2 regions of the Colwellia sp. BRX10-4 genome follow, and region 1 is predicted to be linked to the other one. Evidence: predicted binding sites of a transcription regulator. Region 1 holds the regulator's gene; the other holds the start of a gene.
The links. The regulator NrdR, encoded in region 1, represses ribonucleotide reductase genes. The targets are predictions, from matches to a motif close to AAACACNANATNTNGTGTTT.
Positions count from the first base shown of each region.

Region 2: the regulator NrdR is predicted to act here: its motif matches at 2,983-3,002, upstream of nrdA (class 1a ribonucleoside-diphosphate reductase subunit alpha).

Region 1 is NZ_JACGVZ010000003.1:59,539-64,301, reverse strand. Features, by position in the region: gene ribBA (bifunctional 3,4-dihydroxy-2-butanone-4-phosphate synthase/GTP cyclohydrolase II) at 1-1,013, opposite strand, end outside; gene H4J67_RS04335 (riboflavin synthase) at 1,095-1,760, opposite strand; gene ribD (bifunctional diaminohydroxyphosphoribosylaminopyrimidine deaminase/5-amino-6-(5-phosphoribosylamino)uracil reductase RibD) at 1,816-2,952, opposite strand; gene nrdR (transcriptional regulator NrdR) at 2,953-3,408, opposite strand; gene glyA (serine hydroxymethyltransferase) at 3,638-4,763, opposite strand, start outside.
Region 2 is NZ_JACGVZ010000017.1:18,256-23,018, reverse strand. Features, by position in the region: gene nrdB (class Ia ribonucleoside-diphosphate reductase subunit beta) at 1-438, opposite strand, end outside; gene nrdA (class 1a ribonucleoside-diphosphate reductase subunit alpha) at 571-2,844, opposite strand; gene H4J67_RS13435 (LysR family transcriptional regulator) at 3,426-4,331, opposite strand; gene H4J67_RS13430 (type 1 glutamine amidotransferase domain-containing protein) at 4,510-4,763, shown strand, end outside.

The sequences.
Region 1 (4,763 bases):
TTAGAAAGGATTTGTGAGCCTACGCCAACATTACGAGAGCCAACATGACGCTTTATTTCATTAACAACTTCACCCGCATCAATTTTTGCATATTTTTCAACTTGAGAAATTAACTCCGCAGTAGATTCATGCTTACCTAAAAGTACTAAAACACCACCTTCTTTGGCAATTTTTTCTAAAGCATGTGCCATTGGCCATTGAGCAACACTCTCACGTTGGCTAAATAATAAATCTCTAAAGGTATTTTCTAGATGAACACGAACTAATGTTGGTTCGTCAGCTTTAATCTCACCTTTAGTTAGGGCAAAGTGCGCCTGTCCATCAATGGTGTCTTTAAATACCGTTAAATCGAACTCTCCAAAGGCTGTTGGTAACTTACATTGAGAGACACGTTCAATAGTGGTCTCATTAGCATTTCTGTATTCAATTAAGTCGGCAATAGTGCCCATTTTTAAATCATGCTTTTCAGCAATAATTTCTAAGTCTGGTCGGCGCGCCATAGTACCGTCTTCATTGAGTATTTCAACAATAACGGCGGCAGGCTCTAAACCGGCTAAACGCGCTAAATCGGTTCCGGCTTCTGTATGGCCTGCGCGATTTAATACACCTCCATCTTTGGCTATTAATGGAAAAATATGCCCCGGCTGAACAATACTTAAATGATTGGCATCTTTGGCAACAGCAGCTAAAACAGTCGTTGCACGATCGCCAGCAGAAATCCCGGTAGTCACTCCTTGAGCGGCCTCAATTGACACAGTAAAATTTGTGCTAAATTGAGCGTCATTTTTTTCAACCATCAAAGGTAACTTGAGCTGCTGGCACTTTTCAACAGTCATCGGCATACAAATTAAACCACGACCGTGAGTCGCCATAAAATTAATGGCTTCAGGTGTTACTTTTTCAGCAGCCATAATGAAGTCACCTTCATTTTCTCTGTCTTCATCGTCCATCAAAATGACCATTTTACCTTGAGCAATATCGTCAATAATTTCTTGTGGGGTATTTAAATTCATGATCATCTCTTTTATTTAATTTTTTTTCATAATTTTGAGGAATACAATAGTGCGCTTGAACACAAACGCCACCTTGTTTGTTTACTTCATAAAACCATTACGTGCTAATAGTTCATGAGTCACACCTGAACTATGGTGCTCGGCCGTGCTAGCGGCTTTTTTTGTTAATAGCCTTTCGATATAACGGGCAATTAAGTCAACTTCTAAATTTACTTTAGTGCCCGCTTTATATTGAGCAATAATGGTTTGCGCGTTAGTGTGAGGAACGATCGTTAAACGAAATTTATCATCGGTGACACTGTTAACCGTTAAGCTCGTGCCGTCAATCGTAATAGAGCCTTTTTCGGCTATGTATGGCGCTAAATCACTTGGCATTTCAAGCCAGTATTCTAGGCTATTTCCATTATGTTCAATCGAGGTTATAACAACCACAGCATCGATATGACCAGACACCATATGTCCGCCAAAACGAGTGGTGGGTAACATAGCTTTTTCTAAATTAACAGCCTGCCCAGTTTGATAGTCAACAAAGCCGGTACGCTGTAAGGTTTCATTAGAAACATCAGCACTATAAGTTGATGAGTCGAAAGCGACAACGGTTAAACAAATGCCATTGGTCGCTATTGAATCACCTAATTTAACATCACTCATATCTAATAAACCGGTGGAAATAACAATTCTTGCACCCTGTCCAGTAATGTTTATCGCTTGAATGCTACCAACTGCTTCAATTATTCCTGTGAACATAATCACTCTTTAAGTCATTTTTAGGTCAAGTAAAACTCAACACCATACTAAAATTTTACGATAAAAGTTTAGCAGTAATACGGATATCTTTGCCGATCATACGTAAATCAATTATATTTAGTTCTTTTGCTTGGCTCAAGCTTTCAATACTTGTCATATTCACTAAGCTTTTACTGTCTGCACCCATTAATTTAGGGGCTTGGTATAAAATCAATTCATCAACTAAATTTTGTTCAATAAAAGCACCCGCTAATCGAGCGCCTGACTCAATGAGTACATCATTCAAATTTAGTTTAGCTAAATATTGAAGTAATGCAGGTAAGTCAATCTGCTGTTCATTAGCTAATGTATTGACGACAGGTAAAGCCACCTGCTTTACAAAATGAGGCCACTGATGAATGTTTTCAATGGTACGACGAATTAATATTATTGGGCTGGGCTCATTAAATAAAGCTAAGTTAGGCGTTAAGCGATTTTTTGTATCTATAATCACTCTTATTGGTTGCCTGACGTCTTCCTCTTGATAACTATCTTTTAATTCCCCTAGCTCAGACCAACGTACCGTCATTTTTGCATTATCGGTTAATATACTGTCAGCACCACTAATAATCGCACAACTTTGCGCACGTAAACGCTGAACATCTTGTCGAGCTTGAGGGGAAGTAATCCATTTACTTTCACCGTTTTTCATCGCGGTTTTTCCATCTAAACTCGCCGCTAATTTACAACGGACGTAGGGGAAACCTGTGGTCATTTGTTTGATAAAACCAACATTTAAATCTTCAGCCACTTCTCTTAACAAGCCATGCTGCGAAGATATTCCCGCTTGTGCTAACATTTTCAAACCATCACCAGCCACTTTAGGATTTGGATCAACCATCGCCGCTATGACATGTTTAATACCGGCAAGAATAAGTCCTTTGGCACAGGGTGGCGTTAATCCGTAATGACTACAAGGCTCAAGTGTTACATAAGCGGTTGCACCTTGCGCATTTTTACCCGCCATTGCTAACGCGTTAACTTCAGCATGGCCTTCACCTGCTTTTTGATGAAAACCTTCTCCGACAATTTCACCACCTTTTACCAAAACACAACCAACGCGCGGATTAGGAGAAGTGGTAAAATGTCCTTGTTTGGCAAGCATTATAGCCCGTTGCATAAAACGGTAATCTTCGGCTGAGAATTCTTTCATCTATTTTTCATTACCTAAGCGCGCAATTTCTTCACTAAATTCGCGAATATCTTCAAAAGAGCGATAAACCGAGGCAAAACGCACATAAGCGACTTTATCTAATTCTTTTAATTGTTCCATAATGATATTACCAAGCAACTCACTCGATACTTCTCGCTCACCCGTGGCACGTAGCTTTGATTTGACTTTATTAATGGATAGTTCGACTTGTTCGACACTTACCGGACGTTTTTCGAGAGCTCGCACTAAACCATTACGCATTTTATCTTCATTGAAAGGCTCACGTGAACCATCATTTTTAATAATACGTGGCATAACTAACTCAGCAGTTTCAAAAGTAGTGTAGCGCTCATGACAGGCTAGACATTCGCGGCGACGGCGAACTTGATGACCGTCAGAGACCAAACGAGAGTCAATGACTTTCGTATCTAAGGCTCGACAAAAAGGACAATACATGGAAAGCTCCAAAAAAGGTGATACCGATTCCAAGAAGTATATTTTTATCTTAATGGACTCGGTACTTTCGACACATAGCTCTGTTTAATTGACAGAAACAATAATGGCCGCTAATGCGGCCATTTTAGTCTAATTAAGCTATTGTTACATTAACTTATTTATAGCTATTCCCATTAGACTATAAGTGCCACAGCTATATCGCTTAAGACACTAAAGTCGTTCGCTTAATTTACGCGTATACAGGGAAGCGTGAACAAAGTTCTTTAACACTGGCTTTAACATCAGTAACTGTCTGTTCATTGTTGATATCGTCTAAAATATCACAAATCCAACCGGTTAATGCTTGTGTTTCAACAATACCAAAACCACGACGCGTAATAGCCGGAGTTCCTAAACGTAAACCGGAAGTTACAAACGGAGAACGTGGATCGTTAGGTACTGAGTTTTTGTTTACCGTGATATGGGCACGGCCTAATGCAGCATCAGCATCTTTACCTGTGATATCTTTATCAATTAAGTCAAGTAACAACAAGTGGTTTTCAGTGCCGTTAGAAACAACTTTATAACCGCGTTCCTGAAGAACAGCAACCATAGCTTTAGCATTGTCTAAAACATTCTGTTGATAAACTTTAAACTCAGGTTCTAATGCTTCTTTAAATGCAACGGCTTTAGCAGCAATAATGTGCATTAATGGGCCACCTTGGCCACCAGGGAAAACAGCAGAGTTTAATTTTTTATAGATAGCTTCGTCATCACAACCCGAAATAATTAAACCGCCACGAGGGCCCGCTAATGTTTTATGAGTGGTTGTAGTAACCACATGCGCATGTGGTACTGGATTTGGATATAAACCGGCGGCAATTAAACCAGCAACATGAGCCATATCAACTAAAAAGTATGCGCCAACGCCGTCTGCGATTTTACGCATACGTGCCCAATCAACAACACCAGAGAAAGCAGAGAAGCCACCAATGATCATTTCTGGTTTATGCTCTTGTGCTAAACGTTCCATTTCTTCGTAATCAATATCACCTGTTTCTGGGTGAAGACCGTATTGAAATGCTTCGTAAGACTTGCCAGAAAAACTAACATGAGAACCATGCGTTAAATGTCCACCGTGCGCTAAGCTCATTCCTAACACTTTACCACCTGGAGTAACAAGCGCTTGAAAGACTGCAGCATTAGCTTGAGAACCGGCATGAGGTTGCACGTTCGCGTAAGTTGCGCCAAATAATTCTTTTGCACGGTCTATGGCTAATTGCTCAGCGATATCTACGAATTCACAACCACCGTAGTAACGTTTGCCTGGGTAACCTTCAGCATACTTATTCGTTAATTGAGAACCTTGTGCTTCA
Region 2 (4,763 bases), on a different contig from region 1:
AGCTGGGTTAACAACGATATCGTCAAATATTTCACTTGGATCTGAAAACAAGTTTCTCAAAATATGCGTGTATGAACGAGAATGAATGGTTTCACTAAAAGCCCAGGTCTCTATCCAAGTTTCTACTTCTGGTAATGAAACCAGCGGTAAAAACATCGCATTTACTGAGCGTGCAGCCATAGAATCAAGCAAAGTTTGATATTTTAGGTTGGAAATGAAAATATGCTTTTCTGAAGGCGTTAAACTTTGCCAATCAGATCTGTCTTTTGATACATCAATTTCTTCGGGACGCCAAAAAAACGATAACTGTTTTTCAATAAGTTTTTCAAAGGCGATAAAACGTTGTTGGTCATATCGTGAGACATTGACACTGTTACCTAAAAACATCGGCTCGAGTAGTGCGTTATTAGGAACTTGATTAAACGTAGTGTAGGACATCTATTACTCCTTGATAACAAGCGTGAAAATCACAGCCTGTTATCAAAATTTTGTTTTTTAAAATTATAGGTATGACTGATTATGCTCAAAGCTTCATTGTTAACAAACAATGAAGCTTTGTTGTGCGCACAATTAAATTTTACATGCACCGCCTTCACAGTCTTCTTCTTCTAATCCGAGCATATTCTCAGACGCACCATCACGGGTGTTATGGTAATACATGGTTTTAACGCCTAGTTTATAAGCGGTTAAAATATCTTTTAAGATTTGCTTCACCGGTACTTTTCCGCCTTCAAAGCGTGCAGGGTCATAGTTAGTATTTGCAGAGATGGTTTGGTCAATAAACTTCTGCATGATACCCACTAACTGCAAGTAACCTTCGTTACTTGGAATATTCCAAAGTAACTCATAGTTACCCTTTAATCTTTGATATTCAGGTACAACCTGTTTTAAAACACCATCTTTACTAGCCTTTATACTGATTAAACCTCTTGGTGGTTCAATTCCATTTGTAGCATTTGAAATTTGTGATGAAGTTTCAGATGGCATTAACGCTGAAACCGTTGAATTTCTTACGCCATGTGTCTTGATACTCTCTCGCAAAGTTTCCCAGTCAAGATGAAGGGGCTCACCAGTAATGTCGTCAATAGTCTTTTTATAAGTATCAATCGGTAAAATACCTTGCGATAAACGTGTCTCATTAAATTTAGGACAAGCGCCTTTTTCTTTTGCTAATTCGTTTGATGCTTTCAATAAATTAAATTGAATGGCTTCAAAGGTACGGTGAGTTAAATTGTTGGCACTGCCATTTGAATAATACACGCCGTTTTTAGCTAAGTAATAAGCGTAGTTTATTACGCCTATGCCTAATGTTCTTCTGCCTATCGTCGCATTGTAAGCAGCTGGCATTGGGTAGTTTTGATAATCAAGTAAACTATCAAGTGCTCGAACTGCAAGGTCTGATAAACCTTCTAATTCATCTAAGCTTTCTATTGCGCCTAAGTTAAAGGCTGACAAAGTACAAAGAGCAATTTCACCATTTGGATCATTAATATCATTCATTGGTTGTGTCGGTAGCGCAATCTCTAAACACAAATTACTTTGGCGTATCGGTGCCTGTTTCGGATCGAATGGGCTGTGTGTATTACAGTGATCAACATTCTGTAAATAAATTCGACCTGTGCTGGCACGCTCTTGAGCAAACAAGGTGAATAACTCAATAGCTTTAATACATTTTTTACGAATAGAATCATCAGCTTCATATTTTACATACAAGGCTTCAAATTTATCTTGGTCTTCAAAAAAGGCATCATAAAGCCCAGGGACATCGCTTGGGCTAAAGAGAGTAATAGACTCACCTTTAATTAAACGTGTGTACATAAGCTTATTGAATTGCACGCCGTAATCTAAATGGCGGACACGATTTTCTTCAACACCTCGGTTATTTTTAAGGACCAGTAAACTTTCAACTTCTAAATGCCAAAGTGGGTAGAACAACGTTGCTGCGCCACCTCGAACCCCCCCTTGAGAACAACTTTTAACAGCCGTTTGAAAATGCTTGAAAAACGGAATACAACCGGTATGAAAGGCTTCACCATTACGTATCGAGCTACCTAAAGCGCGAATACGGCCAGCATTGATACCAATACCTGCTCGTTGTGAAACATATTTAACAATAGAGCTAGAAGCCGCGTTTATTGAGTCTAAACTGTCACCACATTCAATTAATACACAAGATGAAAATTGACGTGTAGGCGTACGTACCCCTGCCATAATAGGGGTAGGTAACGATATTTTGAAGGTTGAAATTGCGTGATAAAAACCTTCAACATATTTTAAACGTGTTTCTACAGGATATTTAGCAAATAAACAAGCGGCCACTAAGATATATAAAAACTGAGCACTTTCGTAAATTTCACCCGTTACCCGGTTTTGGACAAGGTATTTACCTTCTAATTGTTTGACAGCGGCGTAACTAAAGTCTAGATCGCGAGGATGAACAAGAAATTTTTCCATTTGTTCAAACTCTGCTTCGCTGTAATCAGCTAGAAGATGTTCATCATATTTACCATTTTCTACCATACTAACAACATGGGTAAATAATTTAGGTGGCTCAAATTGACCGTAGGCTTTTTTACGTAGATGAAAAATAGCCAAACGTGCTGATAAATATTGATAATCAGGTGTCTCTTCTGAAATAAGATCAGCGGCAGCTTTAATGATAGTTTCATGTATGTCAGCAGTCTTGATACCGTCGTAGAATTGAATATGAGATTTCAACTCAACTTGTGACACCGAAACGTTATCAAGGCCTTCAGCAGCCCACGTGATAACTTGATGAATTTTTTCTAAATCGATGAGTTCTTTTTTGCCGTTACGCTTACTTACAAAAAGATTATTAGTCATGAAGAGCCTGTCATTTATTAATTATGCTGGTCGCTTTATTTACTTAACGTTGTCAACTATAAAAACGTTAAGTGAACACTTATCAGTATTATATTTCCCTAAAATGTAAATGAGTACAAAAAAACATCTGAACAACAAATACACTATATGTAGGGGTTTTCTAAAAACTGATCACAAGATAATGAGGTTTGACTGTTTTTGCAAGTGATAAAAAGCATAGTTTTTAATAACTTTCTTCAGAGTAAAAGTTCAGTTAGTAACGACTAACTTAGTAGTGCTTTTTATTTTTGATATTACAAAAACGCAACGTTTATTTTAATTAATTTTTGTGGATAATTTATTTTTAAATAAAATTACCCGTTTATTGGTTGTTTTTGTCAGCTAAAACTTAATTTCTAATAAAAACAACACGTTGCTTTTTTTTAAGCAGCAAGGCCACTAAATGAACAATAATGTTGATATAGCTGTTCAGGTTAAGCGTTACTATGACAACTTGTATAAAGTTTATCCGCTAGTTATTAGTCAGTCATAATAGCGGTTGGTCCACACAGAAATATATATGCTAATAAGTTGGGTTATTGCTATTTTATTATACTTTGGCTGGTAAAATATTCTTTTAAGAAGTTAAGTAATAAGCGCAGTTTTTTGGAATTGGCTGTACCTGGCGGGAATACACCAAAGACATTAATGTCGCTAAAAGCATAATCATCTAGCACTGTTTCTAAAGTGCCTGCTTTTATTTTTGGCCAAGCATCGTAAATAGGAATACGTCCCAGACCATGTCCTGCTTCAACAAAGGCGGTACGTGCAGCTGCATTATTGGTACTAATACTACCTTTTGTGGTGACACTGAACGAACGACTGCCCTTAGTCAAGGTTAACACTCCAGAGGTTAATTTATAAATAACCCATTGGTGGTCGCTTAAATCAGACGGTTTAGTGGGGCGGCCAAATTGCAGGAAATATTCAGGTGCGCCACATAGGCATGTTTGCAGCGTTGCCAGTTTAGTTGCTTGCAAACCAGAGTCAGGTAAGGGGGCACCACGAATTGCTAAATCGATACCTTCTTTCATAATATTAACGACCTCATCAGTTAACATCACATCGAGTGCTATTTTGGGGTAAATTTTTTTAAATTCGTTCAGTGCCGGCACAACGGTCTGCAAACCAACATTTACCGGACACGTTATTTTAAGTAAGCCGATAGGTTCATTTTTGAAATTTTCAATTTGCTGATTAGCGGCACTCGCTTGCTCAGCAATAACTCGACAGCGCTCATAATAGGCTTGACCCGCTTCAGTAAGATTAATCGCACGTGTTGAACGATTAAGTAACTTTACCTCGAGCTGCGCTTCAAGCTTCTTCAAATGATAACTTACTACTGCTCTTGAGAGCCCTAAATGTTTAGCGGCTGCACTTAAGCTACCTTGTTCAATGACTTGAGCGAAAACAACCATACTTTTGAGTTGTTCAAATGAGATATCCATAACGTACCTATTGAGGTAATAACCAGCCAATAATTTACTTTGTCAATCATTGTATCAATTATTGATACAATGATGTCAGTTTTATCTGCATTGTTCATGTTCGTTCTTAGGCATATACTGGACAAATAGAATCAAAAAACACCTAAACTCACTTATATAACCAAACGGATGAATGATAATGACTAAACAAATATTAATGGTACTTACTTCACATGACGAGCTCGGTAACACAGGCCAAAAAACCGGCTTTTGGGTTGAAGAATTTGCTGCTCCTTATTATGCCTTTATCGATGCGGGTGTGGAAGTTACTTTAGCAACACCTAAAGGTGGACAAGCACCAATAGACCCAACCAGCACACTTGAAGACTTTCAAACAGCTGCGACAGACCGTTACGATGCAGACAGCGAAGCACAAGCTAAAATCGCTAATAC